DNA from 3 places in the Novosphingobium sp. TCA1 genome. Region 1 is predicted to be linked to each of the others. Evidence: riboswitches for the same ligand, from Rfam matches in the RefSeq annotation. Region 1 holds a riboswitch; each other region holds the start of a gene.

Region 1 (4,773 bases):
TAGGCCGTCTTCCAGTCATGGAAATAGCCCTTGAGGAAGAACTGCACGGCATCGCTGCCGGTGTAATCGAGGCGGAGGCTGGCGATTTCCTCGTTGCGATCGTTGCGGCTCTCGCGGATGCGCGTGGGCGAGAGGTTGTCGAGCTTCGCCTCGGTATGCTGGTACTGGGCGTTGAGCGCCAGATCGGGGGCGAGGTCGTACTGGTACTTGAGACCCGCCGACCACAAGTCATAGCCGAGATGGCGATCGGTGAGGCTGGGCTGATAGGCGCTGTAAGGCGTGTAGCCTTCCGACCGGTTGTGCGAGGCATAGGCCACGAAGCGGTGGTTGCCCGCCGCACCGCGCAAGTAGCCGTCCACCGTGGTGCCGCCCCAGGAATCGACCGAGGCATTGACCTGGCCGTTGAAATCGTCGGTGAAGCCGCGCGTCACCACGTTGATGACGCCCGCCGAAGCCTGCGTGCCGTAGAACAGGCTCTCGCCGCCGCGAAGCACCTCGATACGTTCGATCATGCTGGCGGGAAGCGTGTCGTTGGGCGACGTTCCACCGTAGAGGCGGTTGTTGAGGCGGATGCCGTCCATCGTCCAGAGCACGTCCTGCGTGCGCGATCCCTGAAGCGAGACGTCGACGTAAGTGAACGGCCCGTTGCGGGCGCGAATGTAGAGGCCGGGCACCGATTCCAGCGCCTTGACCACGTCTACCGCGCCGCTGTCCTTTATCTGCTTTTCGCTGACCGTCACCACGTCGTTGCCGTAGCGGGAAAGCTCCTGCGGCAGCGTCTCCTCAAGGCTGGTGCCAGTGACGATGATGGCCCGATCCTCACCGGCGTCTTCACCGGTTTCCTCGGCATGGGCCTGCGTGCTCCAGGCAAGAGCCAGCACCGCGGCCAGCGCGGCGGGCGAATTTATAGCGAACTTCATTTCATCCCCCTGTCGAGCGCCATGCGATCCGAAGCAGGGGTCTGCCGTTCACGAACGGTCGGCGCGCCGACCGGCGTTCACGAAAGGCCGGCGCACCGACCGGCCGGGCGCCCATAACGAAGGGACGACCGCTCAGCGCACCGTGCGGCCCCTGCCGCTGGTTCGTCGCTCAGACGGAGAAACACCGTGCCCCGGCCATCCCCTGGGCCAAAGCAAGAGCGACCGGACGCAGGCAGGTCTCCTGGCTCGCGGGTCATGGCTTGATACACGGCCTTCCCAGGCCTCGCAGGATTTAGCGTCCGGCCCAGTGGCTACGACAGGCGCACTTGCCCTGCCGCGTGATGTGTATCGCGCTCGCCGCTTACAGTTGCAGGGACAGCCTCGGATTCGAGGATCGAAACCCTCTCACCGTGTTCCCATTTTAAGCCTCTTTCGAGGCACCGGCGCGATCTTTTCCGCCCTCCCTGTTCAGCGAAGGCGGATGCGGTGCGCTAGCTTGGGAGCTTGAAGGGCGCAAGCGCGATTTGCGCGGCGATCTTCGCAAAGGCGATACTCGGCTCGATCGGAGCCGCTCATTCTTGCCCGAGCCTATTGCAAGTTATTCGCAACAATCTATGAAGCCGAAGTTTGCAACCTGCCAGCCGGTCGGAGAAGGTCGCCCATTGAACAGCGCACAGGCCCGCTTGCGCATCTATGCGGAGCATCGGCCGGCACTGGTCGACTATGCCACGCCGATCGTCGGATCGCGCGACAGCGCCGAAGACGTCGTGCAGGAAGCCTACTTCCGCTTCGTGCCGACACGGCCGCCGCTGCTGCTGGGCCTGCGCACGCCGGTCGGCTATCTCTATCGGATCGCCCGCAACATCGCGATCGACTGGACCCGGCGGGATGCGGCCGAGCAGCGCCGCAATGCGGCCTATGCCCTGACCCGCGATCCGCAGCCCCTTTCCGCGTCGGCCGAGGATGAACTGCTCTGCGGCGACGAGGCACGGCTGGTTCTGGCGACTCTCGCAAGCCTGCCGGAGAAGAAGCGGCGCGCCTACGAAATGAGCGTGTTCGGAGAGATGTCCTCGACCCAGATCGCGCAGCAGCTCGGCGTGTCGCGCGCGACGGCGCATCGGCTGGTGCAGGATGCGATGATTCATGTCATGCGCAGCGTCGAGCGCATGGGGCCGGAGGGGGACGACGATGCCGGTTGAGATGCAAATTGAGACGCAGGTTGAGAAGCAGATTGAGACAGGCGCGCGCGAGACTCGTCTTTTGTGTGGGTTCGACGAGGCGATACATCCATGACGGCCAGACCTGTTGCAGGAAACGGAGAGCACGCGCTGCCCGACGATGTGCTGGTGGAGGCATCGGACTGGCGCCTGCGCATCCAGGACGCCCCGGACGATCTGGATCTTCGCGCCCGATTCGAGGCCTGGCTGGAGAGCGATCCTGCTCATCGGAGGGCCTGGACCCTGCTGGAGCGCAGCGTCCGCCTGACCTTGCAGACGCCGCCCGCCCATGCCGCGGATTGGCGAGAGGCCAAGCCGGACCTGCCGCCTGTGCCGGTAACGGTCGACCGGGAGCCGAAGCCGCGAACATCTTCCAATCCGCGCCGCAGCAGGCGCACAGGCAGGCGCGTTGCCCTGGGCGCGGTGGCGGCAGTGCTTGTGGCGATCCTGACCGGGCCGCAGGTCATGCTCCAGCTGCGCGCGGACGAGACCAGCGGCACCGCCCAGAACCGGGCTCTCGCGCTGGCGGACGGATCGCGGATCGCGCTGAGCGCGCAGAGTGCGATCACGCAAGACTTCGCGGGCACGCATCGCCGCATCGGCCTGCTTCAGGGCGAAGCCTTCTTTGATGTCGCCCATGATACGGCGCGCCCCTTCACCGTGCAGGCGGCGGACATGACCGTGACCGTCACGGGCACCGCCTTCGACGTGTCGATGACGCACGAGACGCTGGGCGTCAGCGTCGCGCGGGGATCGGTGCGGGTCGAGCGGCCAGGCGACAGGCCGCTGACGGTGGCGCTCCGGCCGGGCCAGCGCCTTACCATCGACCGGGAAAGCGGCAGGAACGGCCTCGTCGCCGTCAGCCCCATCGAGATCGGCGCCTGGCGATCGGGACGCCTTGCCGTGCGCAACGCCAGCATCGCGGAGGTGACCGAACTTCTCGGGCGGCATTTCAGGGGCCATATCTTCATGCGCGACGATGCGCTGAAATCGGCGCGCGTCACGGGCGTCTACGACCTCGCCGACCCGGTCGGCTCCTTGCGGACGCTGCTGAGTTCGGGAGGGGCGCGGATGACCCGGATCACCCCCTGGATCATCGTCGTCACCCCGGCCTGAGCGCTATCGGAAAAAATTTCGCGAGAGTGTGAGACGCTGCCCACCCAAGGTTCGTCACCTGAATGAGCGGCTATTGCAAGTCATGTGCATGGGCCGCGCTTGAGCGAATATCATTCGGGGGTTTCATGCGTGAAGTTTCAGTCTCGTCCCATGCCGGGCGAGCACAGTCGATCATCAGGGCGCTGCTGATCGGTGCCAGCGCGGCGGCGATGCTGCCCGCAATGCCCGCCATGGCGCAGGGCGCGCCGTCCTCGCAGGCGAAAGTACAGTTCGATATTCCGCCCCAGTCGCTGGAAGGTGCCGTCACGACCTTCGGCTTGCAGTCGGGCCTGCGGATCACCGCCGATCAGGGCGTGCTGGCCGGACGGCAGAGTCCCGGCGTCTCGGGCGCCATGGGATCGTTCGAGGCACTGAGCCGCCTGCTGGCCGGAACCGGCGTGACCTGGCGCCAGATCGACGGGCGCTCGGTCGCGCTGGTCAGGGCGCCGGAAAGCGCGGGCGGCGACGCCATCCAGCTTGGGCCGGTGCGGGTCGCGGGCGCCGGTGAAGGCGGATCGGCGGCGGCGCGCTATTCCAGCGATGCCTCGGCCACCGAAGGCACCCGGTCCTACACGACCAAGGCGCCCAGCAGCACCTCCACCGGCCTTGCCCTGACCCTGCGCGAGACGCCGCAGTCGATCAGCGTCATCACCCGCGAGCGGATGGACGACCAGCGCCTCGTCTCGATCACCGACGTGCTCCAGCAGACACCGGGCATCAACCTGACCCGCGACGGCGGCGAACGTTTCGGCATTTCCGCGCGTGGTGGCGCGGTCAACAGCTTTCAGTACGACGGCGTGCTGACACAGGTGCAGAACACGACCCGCACCGTGCCCCAGACCGCGCTCGATACCGCGCTCTACGACCGGATCGAGGTGCTGCGCGGCGCGACCGGGTTGATGACCGGTGCGGGCGATCCGGGCGGCCTCGTCAACCTGATCCGCAAGCGGCCCACCCGTGAATTGCAGGGCTATGTCCAGACCAACGTGGGTTCGTGGAACTTCTTCCGTGCCGAGGCGGACATTTCCGGTCCCGTGATCAAGAGCGGCGCCATCCGCGCCCGCGCCGTCGCCATGGCGCAGGACAACGATACCTTCATGGACGGCTACAGCCAGAAGAGCAGCCTGCTCTACGGCGTGATCGAGGCCGACGTGACGGACACGACGCTGATCCGCGGCAGTATCGATTACCAACGCTATCGTCCGAGCGGCGCCCCCGGCGTGCCGGGCGTCTTCAGCAACGGCAAGCAGACGAACTTTCCCCGCTCCTACAGCAGCGGTGCCCCCTGGGGCGGCGATGACTTCGACACCTACAACTATGCGCTGGCACTGGAACAGCAGTTGCCGCACGACTGGATGTTCAGGGCCAACGCCAACTTCATGACGGTCGAGCGCAATTTCAAAAGCGCCCGCTATCAGCCCAGTTCGGTCAATGCGAGCCTGAACGAGGAAACCGGGGCGGCGACGGTCGATGCCTCCTAC
Region 2 (4,773 bases), on a different contig from region 1:
ACGCCCATCAGTGCCAGAGCCTGCGCGATGTCGTCACCGCCGGTGCGCATGTTGGCGGTGCCCCATGCGGAAAGGGCCACGGCCTTGGGGTACTCGCCCTCGCGCTGGAGATAGTCCTCCACCAGCAGATCGGCGGACTTGCGGCCGAGTTCCCAGGCTACGGGGGTGGGCACGGCGCGGGTATCGACCGAATAGAAGTTGCGTCCCGTGGGGAGCACATCAGGCCGCCCGCGCGTGGGCGCGCCGGAGGGGCCGGGCAGCACGAAACGGCCATCGAGACCGGCAAGCAAGGCCTCGGCCTCGCGCAGGCCGCAAAGGTCGATGCGGGGGGCGAGGTCGGTGCGGATGGCGTCAAGAACGGCTGCGGTGCGTTCGCCCAACCCATTTCCTGATAGGCTGCCGTCATGCTGAACTTGTTTCAGCATCCATTTCTCGCCCTCAACCGGTGGGTCTATCGGCGAGATGGACCCTGAAACAAGTTCAGGGTGACGATGAGCGGAGAGGCGGTCGAGCAAATTGGCCGCCAGCAGTTCGAGCCGTTCGACGGTGTCGCCGTGCGTGCGCCAGGGTTCATCCGAAACCGCCGCAAGTGCTTCCGGCCGCGTACCGTCCCAGCGATCACCCATCCGGCAGTCGAGCGGGTCGAAGTCCAGCCCGAAATCGTCCGCCATCGCCCGCAGCAGCGAGGCCTGCCCGGCATGGTCATACCCGCGCGGCGTACGGGCCAGCGCGACCAGCAGGTCGCGCCGCAAGCGGCCCTCGGGTGACCGGGTGAAGACATGCAGCCCATCGCGGATCTGCAATTCCTTCAGCTCGCAGAGGTAGTTGTCGATGGCCGAAAGCGCGTCGTCATCGTCGCCGCTGGCCTCGGCGTCACGGTCGAGGCCGTGGCTGCGCGCCAGATCGAGAATGTCCCGCCTCAGCCGGTTGAGGCGGCGCGGGTCCATCCCGGCGGCGAGGTAGTATTCGTCCACCAGCGCCTCAAGCTGCTTTAGCGGGCCGTAAGTCTCGGCGCGGGTCAGCGGCGGGGTGAGGTGATCGACGACCACCGCGCCGATGCGGCGCTTGGCCTGCGTGCCTTCGCCGGGGTCGTTGACGATGAAGGGGTAAAGCTGCGGCAGCGGCCCGGCGCAAATCTCCGGGAAGCACGCGCGCGAGAGCGAGATGGCCTTTCCGGGTAGCCATTCCAGATTGCCGTGCTTGCCGACATGGACCACCGCCTGCGCGCGGAAGTCCTGCGCGAGCCAGACGTGGAAGGCGAGATAGGCGTGCGGCGGCGGCAGGGCCGGGTCGTGATAGCTGGCCTTGGGATCGATGTTGTAGCCGCGCGCGGGCTGCACGGCGACGGCGAGATTGCCGAAGCGGTGGACCGGCAGACGGAACGCGCCGTCCCGCACGAAGGGATCGGCAGACGGCTCTCCCCAGCGTTCGGACATGGCTTTGCGCGCGCTATCGGGCACCGCTGCGAAGGCGGCTTCGTAGGCCGAAAGCGGCAGCGAAACTTCACCCGCGCGGTCCAGCGATGTCAGGTCGTTGGTCACGCCGCCGGTCATCACACGCATCAGCGAGGCGCCGTCCCTTGGAGCATCGCCGGTGTCATAGCCTGCCTCGGCCAGCGCGGCGATGATCGCGGCGGTGCTGGCGGGGGTGTCGAGGCCGACGCCATTGCCGATGCGTCCGTCGCGGTTGGGGTAGTTCGCCAGCACCAGTGCGACGCGGCGCTCAGCGGATGCCGTGCGGCGCAGGCTCGCCCAGTTGGCGGCGAGATCGGCAACGAAGGCCACCCGGTCCGGTGCGACGCGGGGGACGACGATGCCGCACTGGGTCACTTCGTCGAAACGCTCGGCGGCCTTGAAGGCGACGGCGCGGGTGAACAGGCGGCCGTCCACTTCGGGCAGCGCCACATTCATGGCGAGATCGCGCGGGCCAAGGCCGCGTGCGGCGCCTTGCCACTCGCTTTCCTCGACGCCCGCGAAGGCGACTTGCAGGATCGGGCAGTCCGCCTTTTCCAGAATGCCCGGCTTGCGATCGTCGCCTGCGGAGGAGGAGGCGAAGCTGGTGGCGTTGACGATCACATCGGGCGCGATCTCGCCCAGCAATCCGCCCAGCCAGTCTACCGCGAAAGGCTCCCGCAAGGCGCGGACGTGGACGGCGGCAATGTTGAAGCCGCGCTCCTGAAGTGCCGCGATCATCGCATCCACGGCGTCCAGCGTGCCCGCGATCATCAGTGCGCGGTAGAACACCAGCAATGCCAGCGGGCGGCCTTGGGTCCAGCCTGCCTGAACTTCGGCAAGCCCGGCGCGCTCGGTGCCGGCAAGGTAGAGCCCGGCATCGGCCACCGGCACCGGATCGTCCGGCTCGCCCGTGTCATGGCCGATGGTGCGTGCAGCGGTGCGCAGGAACGACAGGGCATTGGCGGTGCCGCCCTGCCGCAAATAGTCGCGCATCCGCTCGCGCAGGTCGGAGGGCAGGGTGGAGGCGCGGTCGAGTGCGGGGTCAGCCTCTCGCCCGTCGGCAATGGCGGCGAAGGCAATGCCGTTCTCGCGCGCGACGCGGGCGATCTCGTCGATGCCGTAGCCCCAGTAGCTCTTGCCGCCGAGCAGGATCACGCAGACGAACTTGGCCTTGGCGATCACCTTTTCGACATAGAGGTCGATCGAATAGGGGTGGCGCAGTTGCAGCAGGTTGGCGAGGCGAATGCTGGGTGCGCCTTCGGGCATGCGCGCCGCCGCGCCCGCGAAGCAGGCGAGTTCGCTGTCCGCCACGGTGAGGATCACCATGTCGCCGGGAGACTGGTCGAGGTCGATCGCCTCCTCGCCGTTGGAGATCGTCCCCGGCGTGGCGGAGAGCAGGTGCATCAGGCGTCTACAGTACCGAGAACCCCGGCAAGCCCCGCCTCGATGGCAGCGCGGTCCAGACCCTTCTGGCCGATGATAACCAACTGCGTGCGGCGCGCTTCCTGCGGCAGCCATGCGCGGTCATAGAAGTGCTGGATGCGCGGGCCAACGGCCTGGACGACAAGGCGGCTGGGCTTGCCGCGGACTGCGACCATGCCCTTGATGCGCAGCACGTCATGCTCTGCTATCAGGTCCTTCAGGCGGGCGAGAAGGGCTTCGAGATCGACCACATCGCCACCAGAGACCACGAAGCTGTCGAAATCGTCATGGTCGTGATCCTCGTCCAGCCCGTCGATGTGCGAGGGGCGGGAATCGAGGTCGTCCTCGGCCGCGGCAGTGATGCCCAGCAGCGCGGCGATATCGACGGCGCCGTGATCGGCACGCACGATCTTCACGCCGGGGCGCGTCTCGGCTAGCACCAGCGTCTCGACATGGGCGAGGGCATCGGCATCGACGAGGTCGGTCTTGTTGAGCACCACCATGTCGGCGCAGCCCAGCTGTTCCTCGAACAGTTCTTCCAGCGGGCTCTCGTGGTCCAGCATCGGGTCCGCCGCGCGGGCTGCCGCCAGCGCGGCCTCATCGGTGGCGAAACGGCCCGCCGCGACGGCATCGGCGTCGATCAGCGCGACCACGCCGTCAACGGTGGCGCGGGTGCGGATGTCGGGCCACTGGAAGGCCTTTACCAACGGCTTTGGCAGGGCCAGGCCGCTGGTCTCGATGATGATGTGATCGGGTTTGTTTTCGCGGTCCAGCAGCTTCTGCATGGTCGGCAGGAAATCGTCGGCGACGGTGCAGCAGATGCAGCCGTTGGCCAGTTCGACGATGTCGTCTTCCGGGCAGGCCTCGTCGTTGCAGCCCTTCACCAGTTCGCCGTCCACGCCGACATCGCCGAATTCGTTGATGATCAGCGCCAGGCGGCGGCCCTTGGCATTCTGGAGGAGGTGGCGGATCAGCGTCGTCTTGCCGGCGCCGAGGAAGCCGGTGATGACGGTGGTGGGAACTTTGCTCATGTATCGTCTCCCGCGCGCCAGCGACCTGAAACGGCGGGGCTTTCCGCCGCGAATGCAGCGATGGCGGCGCGCCGGATCGGACCGGCGCACGGGCGCCCGACACGGCATGCCGCTGCGGCCCCGGCCGCATGCATCACGTCGCTCAGACGGAAGAGTTACCGTGCCTTGGCCATCCCCTGGACCCGGGCAAGAGCGACATCGGCGCAGGCAGGTTTCCTGGCTCGCGGGTCAGGGCGTGATGCACGGCCTTCCCAGGCCTCGCATGACTTAGCGTCCGGCCCAGTGGCTGCGGCGGAGATCCTTGTCTCGCCGCGATGTGCATCGCGCTCGCCGCTTACAGTTGCAGGGACAGCCCCGGATTCGAGCAAACTCTGAAGGGAGAAGCTCTACCGTGTTCCCGTATTAAGCCCCTTGCGGGGCACCGGCGCGATCTTTGCCGAAACGCCTTCGCGTTCCGGCCATCCGGCGATTAGCTGGGCATGCTTTCGCTCGCAAGCCCCAGCGACTGCAATCGCCAGGTGCGGTTGAAGGAAAGCACCGTGCGCGAGAGCGGCGCCACATCGACGGCAAGCGTCGCGTGCAAGGGCAAGCCGAGCGCGTGGGAGAGGGCGGCGCGGACGATCATCGGATGGGTGATGGCGCAGACCGGCCCGTCGAAGGCGGCAACCTCGTCCAACCATGCGCCGACGCGCCTGCGCGCCTGTTCCATCGAATCGCCGCCGGGAACGCCCTGGGTCGGATCTGCCAGCCAGCGTTCAATCGATCCCGGTTCGGCGCTTTCGATGTCCGCGAAACTGCGGCCGGTCCAGGCACCGTGAGAGAGATCGGCGAGGGCGGCCTGTTCCTGCGTCGCCAGCCCCATCGCG
Region 3 (4,773 bases), on a different contig from region 1:
CCGAAAACACGGTATTGCCGCCGAAGCGCGACTGATGGTCGTAACGCGCACCGCCGTTCAGGGTCAGCCCGGTCAGCGGCGTCACGCGCAGTTCTCCGTAGACGCTGTCGGTATCGGCTTTCGTCGGGGTGAGCGTGTAGGGCGCGGCGCTGTTCGACGGCGAGGCCGTGGTCATGCGCTGCTCCTCGCGCTCGGCCCCGAACACGGCCTGGACGGCTTCCGAGAACGTGTAGGTGCCCTGATATTCGAAGCGGCGGCCCCGGCCGTGGGCGTCGAACGTGATCTGGCGGATGGAGCGCGCGGGATCGTAGTTTGCCCGGTCGGTCTCGGTCTGGAGCACGGCGACCCGGTTCACCAGCTTCCCGCCGAGCAGCGCGAAGTTGAGCCCGGCATAGCCCGACCATTCCTCGGTCCGGCCATAAGCGCGCGTATCGCCCGAGGTCCCGTCGAAATCGTTGCGGGAATCGGACCAATAACCGCGCAAGTCCAGCGAAACGTCCGGCGTGATGCGAAACGTCAGGGTGCCGCTGGCGGAGGAACGCTGGAAACCGTCGTCCTCGGTGCCGTTGGAACGGGCCGAAATGCCGTCGGTGGTGAAGCGCGAGGCGGCGATGCGCCAGTCGATCGCTTCGGACGTGCCGCCCAGACCGGCGCGCGCGGAAACGGTGTCATGGGTTCCCGCTTCCACGGCGAAGCTGCCTTCCAGCGGCTCGGTCGGACGGCGGGTGCGAACGTTGACGACGCCGCCGATGGCGTCGCTGCCCCAGAGAATCGACTGCGGCCCGCGCAGGATCTCGATCCGTTCGGCATCGTCCACGAAGAGCGTCGAAAAGCCGTAGCCCCCCGCCGTGGACGAAGCGTCCGACAGGCGCATGCCGTCGATCACCATGACCGATTGCCCGGCGTCGGCGCCGCGGATACGCAGCGAGGTGGTGGTGCCGTAGCCGCCGTTGCGCGAAAGGCTGATGCCGGGCGTGCGCAGCAGGATATCGGTGAGGGCGATGGGCTGCGCGGCGACGATCTGCGCTTCGTCCAGCACGGTCACGCTATCCGCCACGCGATCCGCCGCGACCGGGGTGCGCAGCGCGGAGACGACGATACGGTCCGACGAGGCGTCGTCGGCGCCTTCGGCCTGGGCCGCGAAAGGATAGGCGGTCAGGGCAAGAGCAAGGGTGGTGGCAGTGGTAATTCGGCAGTTCACGGCATGTCCTTCAAGCCAGCGATCGAACCCGACCGGGCCGATATGCAAGGCGAAGGACGTGCAGCCGCGACAGACGGCGACAGGCCCCTTCGCGCCGCAAACCGGCACGGCAATGGCTGTCGCTCGGCGAGGAAATGCCCCGTTCGGCCGGCTCACCCTGTCCGGTCGAAGAACGACTGCGGCAGGCAGGTCTCCTGGCTCACGGGTCAATGCCGTTTCGGCCGCCTTCTCAGGGCCTTGCACCCCCAATGGCGAAATGGCCGCACGGCTCGCCGCTTACAGTTGCAGGGGCAGCCCGGGGCTTTCACCCGAGTTCCCTTTTGATCCCTCGCGGGGAACCTGTCGCAGCAGCGCCCCTATCGCCGCGAGGTCGGCGGCGCAAGATGAGAGGCGCTTGCGCGAACCTGCGAAGTTCCATAGTCGTGCCGGTGCAAGGGGTGCCCGCAAGGGCTTGATCGGGAAGCCCGGACTGCGGCCGATCGGCCGTGGCAGCCGGCACTGCGCCCGCAACTGTAACCGGGGATGCGCCCCGCCGAAACGCCATTGGAGCCTGACGGCTTACCGAGAAGGCGGCGGAAGGCGCGAGGATCCGGGAAGTCAGGAAACCGGCCCCTCGCCGTCGATCCTTCGCGCGGGCGGGATGTACCGGGCGGACGAGGGCGATGCCTCCCGTGGGGGAGGCTCCTTCGCGTGACGACATTCGTGCGTCTGTACCGAAGGGGGGAATTGAACATGCGCCATCCTGGAACCTGCCCGTCCGGGCGATATCTGCGGCCCGTACGATGACGGACACGCCGATGACGGCCTGCCCTGCACTGCTCGTCACCGCGCCTTCGTCGGGACAGGGCAAGACGCTCGCCACGGCCGCCCTTGCCCGCCGCCACGTCCGGGCAGGACGGCGGGTGCGGGTGTTCAAATGCGGGCCGGACTTCCTCGATCCCATGGTTCACGAAGTCGCCAGCGGCGCCCCGGTCCATCAGCTCGACCTGTTCATGTGCGGAGAGGACCAGTGCCGCGCGCTGCTGCACGATGCCGCGCGGGAGGCCGACCTCATCCTCGTCGAGGGTGCGATGGGGCTGTTCGACGGCACCCCCTCTTCCGCCGACCTCGCCCGGCGCTTCGGCCTGCCGGTCATGGCGGTGCTGGACGGTTCGTCGATGGCGCAGACCTTCGGCGCACTGGTCCACGGGCTGGCGACATACCGCAAGGACGTGACGCTGGCCGCCGTGCTTGCCAACCGCGTGGGCAGTGATCGCCATGCGCAGCTGCTGGAACGCGGCATGCCGGGCGGCGTGCAATGGCTGGGCGCCGTGCCGCGCGACGACGGCATGGGCCTTCCCGAACGCCATCTCGGCTTGGTGCAGGCAGGCGAGATCGCCGATCTCGAAGCCCGCATCGACCGCGCCGCCGAACTGCTTCCCGAAAGCGCCCTCTGGCTGCCCGAGCCTGTGCCGTTTCCGAAACCCGCCTCCGCCGCCCCTGCGCCTTCAGCGCTGGCCGGAAAACGCATAGCCGTGGCCCGCGACGAGGCCTTCGGTTTCATCTACCCGGCCAATCTCGAGTTCCTGGAAAGCGCGGGCGCACGGCTGGCTTTCTTCTCGCCTCTGCGCGACGCCACCTTGCCGGACTGCGACGCGCTCTGGCTGCCGGGCGGCTATCCCGAACTTCATCTCGCCGCGCTCAGTGCCAACCGTGCAATGGTGGAAGCGATCCGCGCGCACTTTCTGACCGAGCGCCCGATCCTGGCCGAGTGCGGCGGCATGCTCTATGCCTGCGAAAGGCTGGAAGATGCCGCAGGCACCAGCACGCCCATGCTCGGCCTGCTGCCCGCCCGCGCGGCCATGCAGAAACGACTGGTCGCCCTCGGCATGCAGGAAGCGGAACTGTCCGGCCATGCGGTGCGCGGCCATACCTTCCACTATTCACGGCTGGAAACCGCCCTCGAACCCATCGCGCTTGCCCGGACCCCGGATGGGCGCAAGGGCGAGCGGATTTTCCGGCAAGGCGCGCTCACTGCAAGCTACATGCATTTCTACTTCCCCTCCGCGCCGGAGCTGATTGCAGACCTGCTGTCTTGCTGAGCCAGGCCCGTCGTCCCCGTCCGCGGGGACGACGGAGAGGCTGTCAGAGTCCGTTTGGAAATTCGCTGAAGGCGAATTTTTGCGGCACCGGCCCACGCCCCCACCCGACCACCCAACGGTAGTATCCTGCGGGTGGTCGGGTGGGGGCGCCTGAGAGGCTTGGGGCCGGTGCCGCTCTGAAAATGCCCTTACGGGCATTTTTCAAACGGACTCTCAGGCGATGGCGGGCAGCTTCGCCAGATACTTGTCGAGCGTGATCGGATAGTCCCGCACCCGCACGCCAGTGGCGTTGTAGACCGCATTGGCCACTGCCGCGCCCACGCCGCAGAGGCCGAGTTCACCCACGCCCTTGGCCTTCATCGGCGAGACCTTGTCGTCCGCCTCGTCCAGGAACACCACGTCCTGATGCGGAATGTCTGCGTGAACCGGCACTTCGTATCCGGCCAGATCGTGATTGACGAAGAACCCGAAGCGCTTGTCCACCGCCAGTTCCTCCATCAACGCGCCGCCGACGCCCATGGTCATGGCGCCGATCACCTGGCTGCGCGCGGTCTTGGGATTGAGGATGCGCCCTGCCGCGCAGACCGCCAGCATGCGCCGCACCCGCGTCTCGCCAGTGTAAGAGTCCACCGCCGCCTCGACGAAATGCGCGCCGAAAGTCGATTGCTGGAACTTCTTCCCCAGATCGCCCCACTGCATCGTCTCTTCGGCCACGAGTTCGCCGGACTTCGCCGCCTCGGCCAAGGCAGCCGAGCGGTTGCCCGCGCGTACCCGGCCATCCGAGAACTCGGCCGAAGCCGGATCCATGCCCAGGCTTTGCGCGGCCATGTCGCGCAGCTTCGCACAGGCCGCATAGACGCCCGAGGTGGCGCTGTTGGCACCCCACTGACCGCCCGAACCGGCCGAGGCCGGGAACGAGGAATCTCCCAGCTTCACCCGCACCTTCTCGACCGGCAGCCCCATCATCTCCGCCGCGGTCTGGGCGATGATCGTGTAGGATCCGGTGCCGATGTCGGTCATGTCGGTCTCGACGGTGACCAGGCCGTCACCGGCCAGCCTCACCCGCGCGGCCGAGGTCATGTTGATGTTGTTGCGGAAGGCTGCCGCCACGCCCATGCCGATCAGCCAGCGCCCTTCCCGCATTTGCGCCGGTTTTGCGCTGCGACGGTTCCAGCCGAACCGGTCTGCGCCCTCTTCCAGACAACGCACCAGGTTGCGCTGCGAGAAAGGCCGTTCCGGGTGCTCGGGATCGACCTGGGTATCGTTGAGCACGCGGAACTTGACCGGGTCCATGCCCAGCTTCTCCGCCATCTCGTCGATGGCGATCTCCAGCGCCATGAGGCCGGGTGCCTCGCCCGGCGCGCGCATGGCATTGGCTTCGGGAAGGTCGAGTTCGGCCAGCCGCAGGGCGGTGAGGCGGTTGGCCCCGGCATAGAGCAGCTTGGTCTGCTGGGTCGCCGATTCCGGGCCGCCGCCGGGCAGATCGCCCGA

What was found. A riboswitch is a leader RNA that binds a small molecule or an ion and turns the genes downstream of it on or off. The one in region 1 is predicted to bind cobalamin.
Region 2: linked by a shared signal. The riboswitch ahead of cobW (cobalamin biosynthesis protein CobW) and the one ahead of NTCA1_RS15680 (TonB-dependent siderophore receptor) in region 1 are both predicted to bind cobalamin.
Region 3: linked by a shared signal. The riboswitch ahead of NTCA1_RS19650 (TonB-dependent siderophore receptor) and the one ahead of NTCA1_RS15680 (TonB-dependent siderophore receptor) in region 1 are both predicted to bind cobalamin.

The regions. Positions count from the first base shown of each region.
Region 1 is NZ_BLJH01000013.1:117,063-121,835, forward strand. It holds gene NTCA1_RS15680 (TonB-dependent siderophore receptor) at 1-920, opposite strand, end outside; cobalamin riboswitch at 1,134-1,380, opposite strand; gene NTCA1_RS15685 (RNA polymerase sigma factor) at 1,583-2,119, shown strand; gene NTCA1_RS15690 (FecR domain-containing protein) at 2,210-3,253, shown strand; gene NTCA1_RS15695 (TonB-dependent receptor) at 3,379-4,773, shown strand, end outside.
Region 2 is NZ_BLJH01000008.1:127,746-132,518, forward strand. It holds gene cobN (cobaltochelatase subunit CobN) at 1-2,858, opposite strand, end outside; gene cobW (cobalamin biosynthesis protein CobW) at 2,858-3,907, opposite strand; cobalamin riboswitch at 4,096-4,348, opposite strand; gene NTCA1_RS11930 (histidine phosphatase family protein) at 4,377-4,773, opposite strand, start outside.
Region 3 is NZ_BLJH01000019.1:97,783-102,555, reverse strand. It holds gene NTCA1_RS19650 (TonB-dependent siderophore receptor) at 1-1,201, opposite strand, end outside; cobalamin riboswitch at 1,368-1,559, opposite strand; cobalamin riboswitch at 1,620-1,830, shown strand; gene NTCA1_RS19645 (cobyrinate a,c-diamide synthase) at 1,984-3,282, shown strand; gene paoC (aldehyde oxidoreductase molybdenum-binding subunit PaoC) at 3,496-4,773, opposite strand, start outside.